Regions from separate parts of the Streptomyces sp. NPDC088762 genome, predicted to be linked through region 3. Evidence: riboswitches for the same ligand, from Rfam matches in the RefSeq annotation. Region 3 holds a riboswitch; each other region holds the start of a gene.
What was found. A riboswitch is a leader RNA that binds a small molecule or an ion and turns the genes downstream of it on or off. The one in region 3 is predicted to bind thiamine pyrophosphate.

Region 1 (3,267 bases), on a different contig from region 3:
TGAAGGGAGCGGGCACCTGGAGGGAACGGTTCTCGCCCCGGCGTACGGCGATCAGCTGCCCTTCCTTGACCATCTGGCGGACCCGGGTCACCTCGACGCCGAGCATCTCCGCGATGTCGGGGAGGTACAGCCAGGAGGGGACGAGGGCATCGATCTTTGCGTCAATCTCGGTCACGGACACAAGCCTGCCATCTCGGACCGGCCCCCGGTACCGGAGCGGCCCCGTACGGGTCGCTCCGGCCGCTCCGGCGCGCCTAGGCGGTGGCCGACTTCAGGGCCACCGCCGGGTCGGCGACCTTGGCGGGGTCCACCGGTTCGCCCGTCTCGATGAGCCTGCGGCCCTGCGCCACGTCGCGGGGGCGGCCCACGGCCAGGACGGCGACCAGGGCGCCGTCGCGCAGCCAGCACACCGACCAGGTGCGCTCGGCGGCCGGGTTGCCGCGCCAGATCGTGGTGTCGGCCCCGCCGTGGTGGCCGGCGTACTGCACGAAGCGGCCGAACTGCTCCGACCAGAAGTACGGCACCGGGTCGTAGGCCTTGGCCGGCTCGCCGGACAGGATGTTCGCGGCGACCGTGCGCGGACCCTGGAGCGCGTTGTCCCAGTGGTGCACGAGCAGCCGCTTCCCGTACCGGCCGGAGGGGAAGGAGGCGCAGTCGCCGACCGCGTACACCCCCGGCAGCGAGGTGCGCAGGTACTCGTCGGCGACGACCGCGCCGTCGGGGCCCAGCTCCACCCCGGTGCCGGCCAGCCAGCCGGTGGCGGGGCGGGCGCCGATGCCGACGACCACGGCGCCGGCCGGCAGGGTGCGCCCGTCGGCCAGCAGGACCCGGCCCTCCTCGATTCCGGCGACCTTGGCGCCGGTGATCAGCTCGGCGCCGGTCTCGGCGTACCAGCTCGCCATGGGCTCGGCGACCTCCGCGGGCAGCGCGCCGGCGAGGACCCGGTCCGCGGCCTCGACGACGGTCACCTCGCAGCCCGCCTCGCGGGCCGCGGTGGCGAACTCCGCGCCGATCCAGCCCGCCCCGACGACCACCGTCGAGGGGGCCTGTTCCAGCACCGGGCGCAGCCGCGCCGCGTCGTCGAGGGTGCGCAGGAGGTGGACGCCCGGGACGCCGCCGGTGCCGGGCAGGGTCAGCGGTTCGGCGCCGGTGGCCAGCACGAGGATCCCGTACGGGACCGGGCCCGCCTCGGTGTCCAGCTCCTGGTCGGCGGCGCGCAGTCCGGTGACCTCCGTACCGAGTCTGAGCTCGATGCCGAGGCCTTCGAAGTCCACGTCGAACGCCGAGTCCTCGGCCTTTCCGAGCAGCACCGCCTTGGACAGCGGGGGCCGGTCGTAGGGCTGGTGGGGCTCGGCTCCCAGCAGGGTCACCGGACCGGTGAAGCCCTGCTCGCGCAGGGCGACCGCGGTCTGCACGCCGGCCATTCCGGCGCCGACGATCACCACGCCGCTGTCTGTCTTTTCCGTCTGCATGATCATCCGCACACCCTAATCATCTGACGCTCCGTCAGGAAGAGGTGCCCCTTACCCACCGTCCGCGGCAGGGTTAGTCTGGCCACCGTACCTATCGCGGGAGTCCGGGCGCACCGGGCTGAGAGGGAGGCTGGCCGGCCTCCGACCGTACGAACCTGATCCGGGTCATGCCGGCGAAGGGAGGGGCTGGACGCCCATGCACTCATCTCGGAAGGGATCCGGAACGGGATCCGACGTCCTCGTCATCGGGGGCGGCATCATCGGCCTGGTCACGGCCTGGCGGGCGGCCCGGCGCGGCCTGCGCACCATCCTCGCCGACCCGGCGCCCGGCGGCGGGGCCGCCCAGGTCGCGGCGGGCATGCTGGCCGCCGTCACCGAACTCCACTACGGCGAGGAGACCCTGCTGGGCCTCAACCTCGCCTCCGCCGCCCGCTACCCCGAGTTCGCCGCCGAGCTCGCCGACGCGAGCGGCGGCATGGACATCGGCTACCGCGCCTGCGGCACCCTCGCCGTCGCCCTCGACGCCGACGACCGGCTCCACCTGCGCGAGCTGCACGCCCTCCAGCGCCGCTGCGGCCTGGAGTCCGAGTGGCTCACCGGCCGCGAGTGCCGCCGCCTGGAGCCGATGCTGGCCCCGGGCGTACGCGGCGGGCTGCGCGTGGACGGCGACCACCAGGTCGACCCCCGCCGGCTCGCCGCCGCCCTGCTGGCCGCCTGCGAGGGCGCCGGGGTGAGCATCCACCGGGCCGCCGCGCAGAAGCTGCTGGTCACCGCGGACCGGGCGGCCGGGGCGGTCCTCGGCGACGGTACGGAGCTGCGCGCGGACCAGGTGGTCCTGGCCGCGGGCTCCCTCAGCGGCCGGCTGACGGGCGTACCGCCGGAGGTCGTGGCCCCCGTACGGCCGGTGAAGGGCCAGGTCCTGCGCCTGTCCGTACCGGCGGCGTACGCGCCGTTCCTGTCGCGGACGGTACGGGCGGTCGTGCGCGGCAGCCACGTCTACCTGGTGCCGCGCGAGAACGGCGAACTCGTCATCGGCGCCACCAGCGAGGAACTGGGCTGGGACACCACCGTCACGGCGGGCGGGGTCTACGAACTCCTGCGCGACGCCCACGAGCTGGTGCCCGGCATCACCGAACTCCCCCTCACCGAAACCCGGGCGGGACTGCGGCCAGGCTCCCCCGACAACGCCCCGCTGCTGGGCCCCACCGACCTGCCGGGCCTGCACCTGGCCACCGGGCACTACCGCAACGGGGTCCTGCTGACCCCGCTCACCGGCGATGTGATGGCCGAGCTGCTGACCACCGGCGAACTGCCGGACGTCGCCCGCCCCTTCACGCCGCGCCGCTTCTCCGCCGCACGACAGGAGTCGTACGCATGACCCTCCCCGTCTCCTTCTCCGTCTCCGTCAACGGCGAGCCGCGCGAGGTCGCGCCCGGCACCACGCTCGACGCGGTGGTCGCCACCCTGACCACGGCGCCCTCCGGCGTGGCCGCGGCGCTCAACGAGACCGTCGTCCCGCGCGGGCAGTGGCCGGCCACCCCGGTGGGCGAGGGCGACCGGGTCGAGGTCCTCACCGCGGTCCAGGGAGGCTGAGCGACATGGCCGACGACCTCTTCACCCTCGGCGACCGGACCTTCTCCTCCCGCCTGATCATGGGTACCGGCGGGGCCCCGAGCCTGGACGTCCTGGAACGGGCCCTCGTCACCTCCGGCACCGAACTCACCACCGTGGCGATGCGCCGGCTGGACCCCACGGTCCAGGGCTCGGTCCTGTCCGTACTGTCGAAGCTGGACAT
Region 2 (3,267 bases), on a different contig from region 3:
GTCAGGACGGCGGCCGTCGGCAGGTCCAGGAGCTGCGCGGTCTGCCGGTAGACCTCCACCTCCAGGGTGGAGTACGAGGGACCGCCGAGGATCACCACGACGCCGAAGGAGCTGAACGTGAAGAGGAAGACCATCAGCGAGGCGGCGGCCACCGCCGGGGCCAGCGCGGGCAGCGTCACGCGCCGCCAGGCGGCGAACCTGCCCGCGCCCAGGACGCGGGCGGCCTCCTCCTGGCGCGGGTCCAGCTGCGCCCAGAGCCCGCCCACCGTCCGTACGACGACGGCGTAGTTGAAGAAGACGTGCGCGAGGAGGATCGCCCACACGGTGGTGTCGAGCCGGACGCCCCACATCTCGTCCAGCAGCCCTCCGCGGCCGACGAGCGCGAGGAAGGCGGTGCCGACCACCACGGTCGGCAGCACGAAGGGCACGGTCACCACGGCCCGCAGCAGCTGCTTGCCGGGGAACTCGAAGCGCGCGAACACGTACGCGCCGGGAAGCGCGATCAGCAGCGTGAGCGCGGTGGAGGCCACCGCCTGCCAGGTGGTGAACCACAGCACGCCGGCGATGTCGGGGCGGGCGACGACCTCGCCGATCCGGCCGAACTGCCAGCCGTCGCCGGTCTTGAGCCCGCGCCCGACGATCGCGGCGACGGGATAGGCGAAGAACAGCCCGAAGAAGGCCAGCGGCACGGCCATCAGCGCGAGCCGCACGGCGGTCGCCCGGCCGCCTTCACCGAGAACGGGACGCGAACCAGGGCCCGGGCCCGGGCCGGAGCCCGGCGCGGCGCCCCCCGGCGCCGCGCCCGGCTCCTTCGTACCGCCTACTTCACGACGATCGAGGTCCATGCCTTGACCCACTGCTCACGGTTCTTGGCGATGGTCTCCGGTGCGACGCTCTCCGGCTTCTCGACCACCACTCCGTGCTTCGTGAACAGCTCCGGCAGGGCGGCGTCCTTCGTCACGGGGTTCACGAACATCTGGAGCGGCATGTCTTCCTGGAACTTCTTGCCGATCAGGAAGTCCACGAGGGCCTTGCCGCCCTCCTCGTTCTTCGCGCCCTTCAGCAGACCGGCGAACTCGATCTGGCGGAAGCAGGTGCCGGTGGCGACGCCCGTGGGGGCCTCGGCCGGCTGGGGGTCGGCGTAGAGCACCTCGACCGGCGGGCTGGAGGCGTAGGAGACGACCAGCGGGCGGTCGCCCTTGGCCTTCTTGCCGCCCGCGGAGCCGGAGAAGCGCTCGTTGTAGGCCTGCTCCCAGCCGTCGACGACCTCGACGCCGTTGGCCTTGAGCTTGCTCCAGTAGTCCTTCCAGCCCTCTTCGCCGTACTTGCCGACGGAGGCGAGCAGGAAGCCGAGGCCGGGCGAGGAGGTCGCGGCGTTCTCGGTGACCAGCAGGTTCTTGTACTCCGGCTTGACCAGGTCGTCCAGCGTCTGCGGCGGGGCGATCTTCTTGTCGGCGAAGTACGCCTTGTCGTAGTTGACGCAGATGTCACCGGAGTCGATCGGGGTGACCCGGTGCTCCTTGTCGAGCACGTACTCGGGCTTCACGCCGGCCAGGCCCTTGGCCTCGTACGGCGTGAAGATGCCGTTGTCGAGGGCGCGCGAGAGGAGGGTGTTGTCGACGCCGAAGAAGACGTCCCCGCGGGGGGAGCCCTTGGTGAGGATCTCCTGGTTCAGGGCGGCGCCCGCGTCCCCGGACTTCAGGACCTTGACGGTGTAGCCGCTCTGCTGCTCGAACTCCTTGAGGACCGCCTCGGTCACGTTGAAGGAGTCGTGGGAGACGAGCGTGACGGTCTTGGACTTCGGGGCGTCGGACGCGCCCGAGGGCTTGTCCTTGGCGTCGCCGCCGCAGGCGCTGAGCGTGGTGACGCCGAGCGCGGCCGCGAGCGCGACGACCGTGATCTTCCTGGTGGTGCTCACTGGTGAATTCCTCCTGGGATGTCCAGGAGAAGACGCGGCCCTGCCCGGCGCTCTGTGGGAGCGGACGCCGGGCAGGGCGCAACAGCTTGAGTGATGACCGAACTTCCTACCCCGAATGACCGGGGCGAGGTTCAGAGGGTCTGCGGATGACGGTTACCGCACTCTCAGCGCTGTGGCGCTCCCCTGTCGGAATATGAAATTGGTTCGGCCACAGGGTACCCCGTGGCCGAATGTGGACGGTCAGGCCCGGAACCTACCGTTCCGATGCGGCCAGCTGCCCGCACGCGCCGTCGATCTCCTGGCCGCGCGTGTCCCGTACGGTCACGGGCACGCCGTGCCGGGCGATGGCCTCCACGAAGGCCCTCTCGTCCTCGGGGCGCGAGGCGGTCCACTTGGAGCCCGGCGTCGGGTTCAGCGGGATCAGGTTGACGTGGACACGCTTGCCCTTGAGCAGGCGGCCCAGGAGGTCCCCGCGCCAGGCCTGGTCGTTGATGTCGCGGATCAGGGCGTACTCGATGGAGATACGGCGGCCGGACTTCTCCGCGTACTCCCAGGCCGCGTCGAGCACCTCGCGGACGTTCCAGCGGGTGTTCACGGGGACGAGGGTGTCGCGCAGCTCGTCGTCGGGGGCGTGCAGCGAGACCGCGAGGCGGCACTTGAAGCCCTCGTCGGCGAAGCGCAGCATGGCCGGGACCAGGCCGACGGTGGAGACGGTGATGCCGCGCTGCGACAGGCCCAGGCCGTCGGGCTCGGGGTCCGTGAGGCGGCGGATGGCGCCGACCACGCGGTTGTAGTTGGCCAGGGGCTCGCCCATGCCCATGAAGACGATGTTCGACAGGCGGGCCGGGCCGCCGGGGACCTCGCCGTCGCGCAGGGCGCGCATGCCGTCGACGATCTGGTGCACGATCTCGGCGGTGGACAGGTTGCGGTCGAGGCCCGCCTGGCCGGTGGCGCAGAACGGGCAGTTCATGCCGCAGCCTGCCTGCGAGGAGATGCACATGGTGACCCGGTCGGGGTAGCGCATCAGCACGGACTCGACGAGCGTGCCGTCGTGCAGCTTCCACAGGGTCTTGCGGGTGGTGTCGTCGTCGCACGAGATGTGCCGGACGACGTTCATCAGCTCCGGCAGCAGCTCCTGCTGGAGCTTCTCCCGGGAGCCCGCCGGGATGTCGGTCCACTCGGCCGGGTCGTGCGCGTACCGCGCGAAGTAGTGCTGCGAGAGCTGCTTGGCCCGGAACGGCTTCTCGCCGATCGCGGCGACCGCCTCACGGCGCTCGGCCGGGGTCATGTCGGCGAGGTGCCGGGGCGGCTTCTTCGCTCCGCGGGGCGCGACGAAGGTGAGCTCACCC
Region 3 (3,267 bases):
GCGCGACGTCCGTGGTCAGCGGGCCCAGCGTGTAGAACGGCGCCTCCTCGCAGATCTCCTGCTGGAGGTCGATGTTCTCCTTGATCTTGTGCATCGGGACGTGGCCCGGACCCTCGATCATGGTCTGGACGTTGTGGCGCTTGGCGATCGTGTTCAGCTCGCCCAGCGTCTTGAGCTCCGCGAACTGCGCCGCGTCGTTGGCGTCGGCGATGGAACCGGGGCGCAGGCCGTCGCCCAGCGAGTACGTGACGTCGTACGTCGCGAGGATGTCGCAGAGCTCCTCGAAGTTCGTGTAGAGGAAGTTCTCCTTGTGGTGCGCGAGGCACCACGCGGCCATGATCGAGCCGCCGCGGGAGACGATGCCCGTCTTGCGGCGGGCGGTCAGCGGCACGTACGGCAGCAGCACGCCGGCGTGGACCGTCATGTAGTCGACGCCCTGCTCGGCCTGCTCGATGACCGTGTCCTTGTAGATCTCCCAGGTCAGGTCCTCGGCGCGGCCGTCGACCTTCTCCAGCGCCTGGTAGAGCGGGACGGTGCCGATCGGGACGGGGGAGTTGCGCAGCACCCACTCGCGGGTGGTGTGGATGTTGCGGCCGGTCGAGAGGTCCATGACCGTGTCGGCGCCCCACTTGGTCGCCCAGGTCATCTTGTCGACCTCCTCCTCGATGGAGGAGGTGACGGCGGAGTTGCCGATGTTGGCGTTGACCTTCACCAGGAACCGCTTGCCGATGATCATCGGCTCGATCTCGGGGTGGTTCACGTTGGCCGGCAGTACGGCGCGACCTGCGGCGATCTCCTCGCGGACGACCTCCGGGGAGACGTTCTCGCGGATCGCGACGTACTCCATCTCCGGGGTGATCTCGCCCCGGCGGGCGTACGCGAGCTGCGTGACGGCGGCGCCGTCACGGCCCCGGCGGGGCTGGCGGGGGCGGCCCGGGAAGACCGCGTCGAGGTTCTTGAGACCGCCGCGCGGCGAGGTGTGCTTGATGCCGTCGTCCTCGGGGCGCACGGGACGGCCCGCGTACTCCTCGGTGTCGCCGCGGCCGATGATCCAGTTCTCGCGCAGCGGCGCGAGGCCCCGGCGGACGTCGGTCTCGATCTGCGGATCGGTGTACGGCCCGGACGTGTCGTAGAGCGTCACGTCCTTGCCGTTGGTGAGGTGGACCTGGCGGACCGGCACCCGGATGTCGGGGCGGGAGCCCGCCACGTACCCCTTGTGCCAGCCCGGCTGGCGCTCGGTCTGGCCGTCGGCGTTCTGGCTGACGGCAGGCGTGCGTGCGTCCTGAATGGTCATGAGACCTGATCTCCCTACGCCGGCATTACCCGGTAACAGGTTCGGCGGTCGACGCAGCCTCTTCCCGTACGCATTACTTGCGCGTACGGTGATCAGCGCCCTCTCAGCCCGGTGCTCCGAGCTCCCGCGTTGTGCAAAGGTGCCCCCACGCTAGCGTCATTTATGGCGTGCTGAACAGTGGGCCCCCTCATCTCTTGCGATGATCTGCCGGTGATGTCCTCGCCGCAGCCCCCCAACGACCCCCATGTCCCCGGTGAACCCACCGGCCCCACGGGCCACGAGCACGCAGGCCACGGTCACGCCTCCGGCCATTCCCACGGTCACAGCCATGGCCACGGCCCCGCGGCCCCCGTCTCCCAGCACCTGCGCAAGGTCATCGCGGCCGTACTGATCCCCTTCGCCGCCGCCGTGTTCATCGGCATGGCGGTGCTCTGGCCGGGCGGCGCCCCGGCCCACGAGCGCACGGGCGTGGGCTTCGACCGGCAGACGCAGCAGGGCACGGTCACCTCACTGGAGCGTGTCGACTGCAAATCGGTGAACGCCTCACAGGTACCGCCCACCGGCGACACGTCCACCCCCGAGGGCCGCGAGGCCCAGGCCGCACAGACCGGCGAGTGCAAGAAGGCCACCGTCGAGGTGGGCACCGGGCCGGACAAGGGCCGCACGTTCGTGGAGATCGTCCAGCCGGGCGCACCACGGCAGTTGGCGAAGGGTCAGGAGGTGGTGGTCGCGTACGCGCCGGACGCCCCCCGGGACCTCCAGTACTCGGTGATCGACGTGAACCGCAAGTTCCCGATGGCCCTGCTGGCCGGCATCTTCGCGGTCGCGGTCGTCGTCGTCGGCCGGATGCGGGGCCTGTTCGCGCTGATCGCGCTGATCGTCAGCTTCGGCGTACTGACCCTCTTCATCCTCCCGGCCATCCTCCAGGGTTCGAACCCGCTGGTCGTCGCGGTCGTCGGCGCGAGCGCCATCATGCTGATCGCCCTGTACATGTGCCATGGCCTGACCGCACGTACCTCGGTCGCCGTCCTCGGCACGCTCGTCTCGCTGCTGCTGATCGGGCTGCTGGGCTCGCTGTTCATCGACTGGGCGTTCCTCAGCGGCAACACCGACGACAACACCGGACTGATCCACGGGCTCTACCCGGACATCGACATGAGCGGTTTGCTGCTCGCGGGTGTGATCATCGGATCGCTGGGCGTACTCGACGACGTGACGGTCACCCAGACCTCGGCGGTCTGGGAACTTCACCAGGCCGACCCCTCCATGGGGCCTCGGCACCTGTACAGGGCGGCCATCCGGATCGGCCGCGACCACATCGCATCGGTGGTCAACACCCTGGTGCTGGCCTACGCGGGTGCGGCGCTGCCCCTGCTCCTGCTGTTCTCGATCGCGAACAGCAGTATGGGTTCGGTGGCCAACAGCGAGCTGGTGGCGGAGGAGATCGTACGGACGCTCGTGGGCTCGATCGGACTGGTCGCCTCGGTGCCGGTGACGACGGCACTGGCCGCCCTGGTCGTCTCAGCCGACCGGCCGGGATCCCCGGCCGCGGCTCCGGCCTCGGGACCGGTCCGCGGCCGGGGCCGGCGGCGCAAGCGCTGAGCCGGCGCGATGACGCGGTGGTGCCGCGGTGCTCAGCCCGCGTTCCGCTCGTTCTGCTGCGAGTCGGCCAGGATCTTGCCGAGCGCGTCGTCGAGGTTCCCCTCGAAGTCACCCAGGTTGCGCTCCTGACCGAGCGGAACGAGCCGGTCGGTCCGGTCGAGGAACGCGACGAGCGGCGCCGCGCCGGCGCGGAACAGGGCCCGGTCGCCACCGACCTGGAGACGGATGTGGACATCGGACAGCTCCTCGGGATCGGTGGGCGCGATGTGCACATCACCATCACCGCACGGCTTGTTGATGCCGTCGAGGAGGAGTTCCCGGCCGAACGCCCAGGTCACGGGCGCGTCTCCGGGAAGGTGGAAGGTAAGGCG

Region 1: linked by a shared signal. The riboswitch ahead of thiO (glycine oxidase ThiO) and the one ahead of thiC (phosphomethylpyrimidine synthase ThiC) in region 3 are both predicted to bind thiamine pyrophosphate.
Region 2: linked by a shared signal. The riboswitch ahead of ACIP5M_RS29710 (thiamine ABC transporter substrate binding subunit) and the one ahead of thiC (phosphomethylpyrimidine synthase ThiC) in region 3 are both predicted to bind thiamine pyrophosphate.

Annotation. Positions count from the first base shown of each region.
Region 1 is NZ_JBIVKT010000020.1:22,343-25,609, reverse strand. Features, by position in the region: gene ACIP5M_RS31705 (Rv2175c family DNA-binding protein) at 1-175, opposite strand, end outside; gene ACIP5M_RS31700 (NAD(P)/FAD-dependent oxidoreductase) at 255-1,478, opposite strand; TPP riboswitch at 1,559-1,671, shown strand; gene thiO (glycine oxidase ThiO) at 1,669-2,850, shown strand; gene thiS (sulfur carrier protein ThiS) at 2,847-3,065, shown strand; gene ACIP5M_RS31685 (thiazole synthase) at 3,071-3,267, shown strand, end outside.
Region 2 is NZ_JBIVKT010000017.1:92,235-95,501, forward strand. Features, by position in the region: gene ACIP5M_RS29705 (ABC transporter permease) at 1-695, opposite strand, end outside; gene ACIP5M_RS29710 (thiamine ABC transporter substrate binding subunit) at 821-1,918, opposite strand; TPP riboswitch at 2,004-2,113, opposite strand; gene rlmN (23S rRNA (adenine(2503)-C(2))-methyltransferase RlmN) at 2,172-3,267, opposite strand, start outside.
Region 3 is NZ_JBIVKT010000001.1:483,954-487,220, forward strand. Features, by position in the region: gene thiC (phosphomethylpyrimidine synthase ThiC) at 1-1,294, opposite strand, end outside; TPP riboswitch at 1,289-1,432, opposite strand; gene ACIP5M_RS02265 (YibE/F family protein) at 1,508-2,896, shown strand; gene ACIP5M_RS02270 (SsgA family sporulation/cell division regulator) at 2,929-3,267, opposite strand, start outside.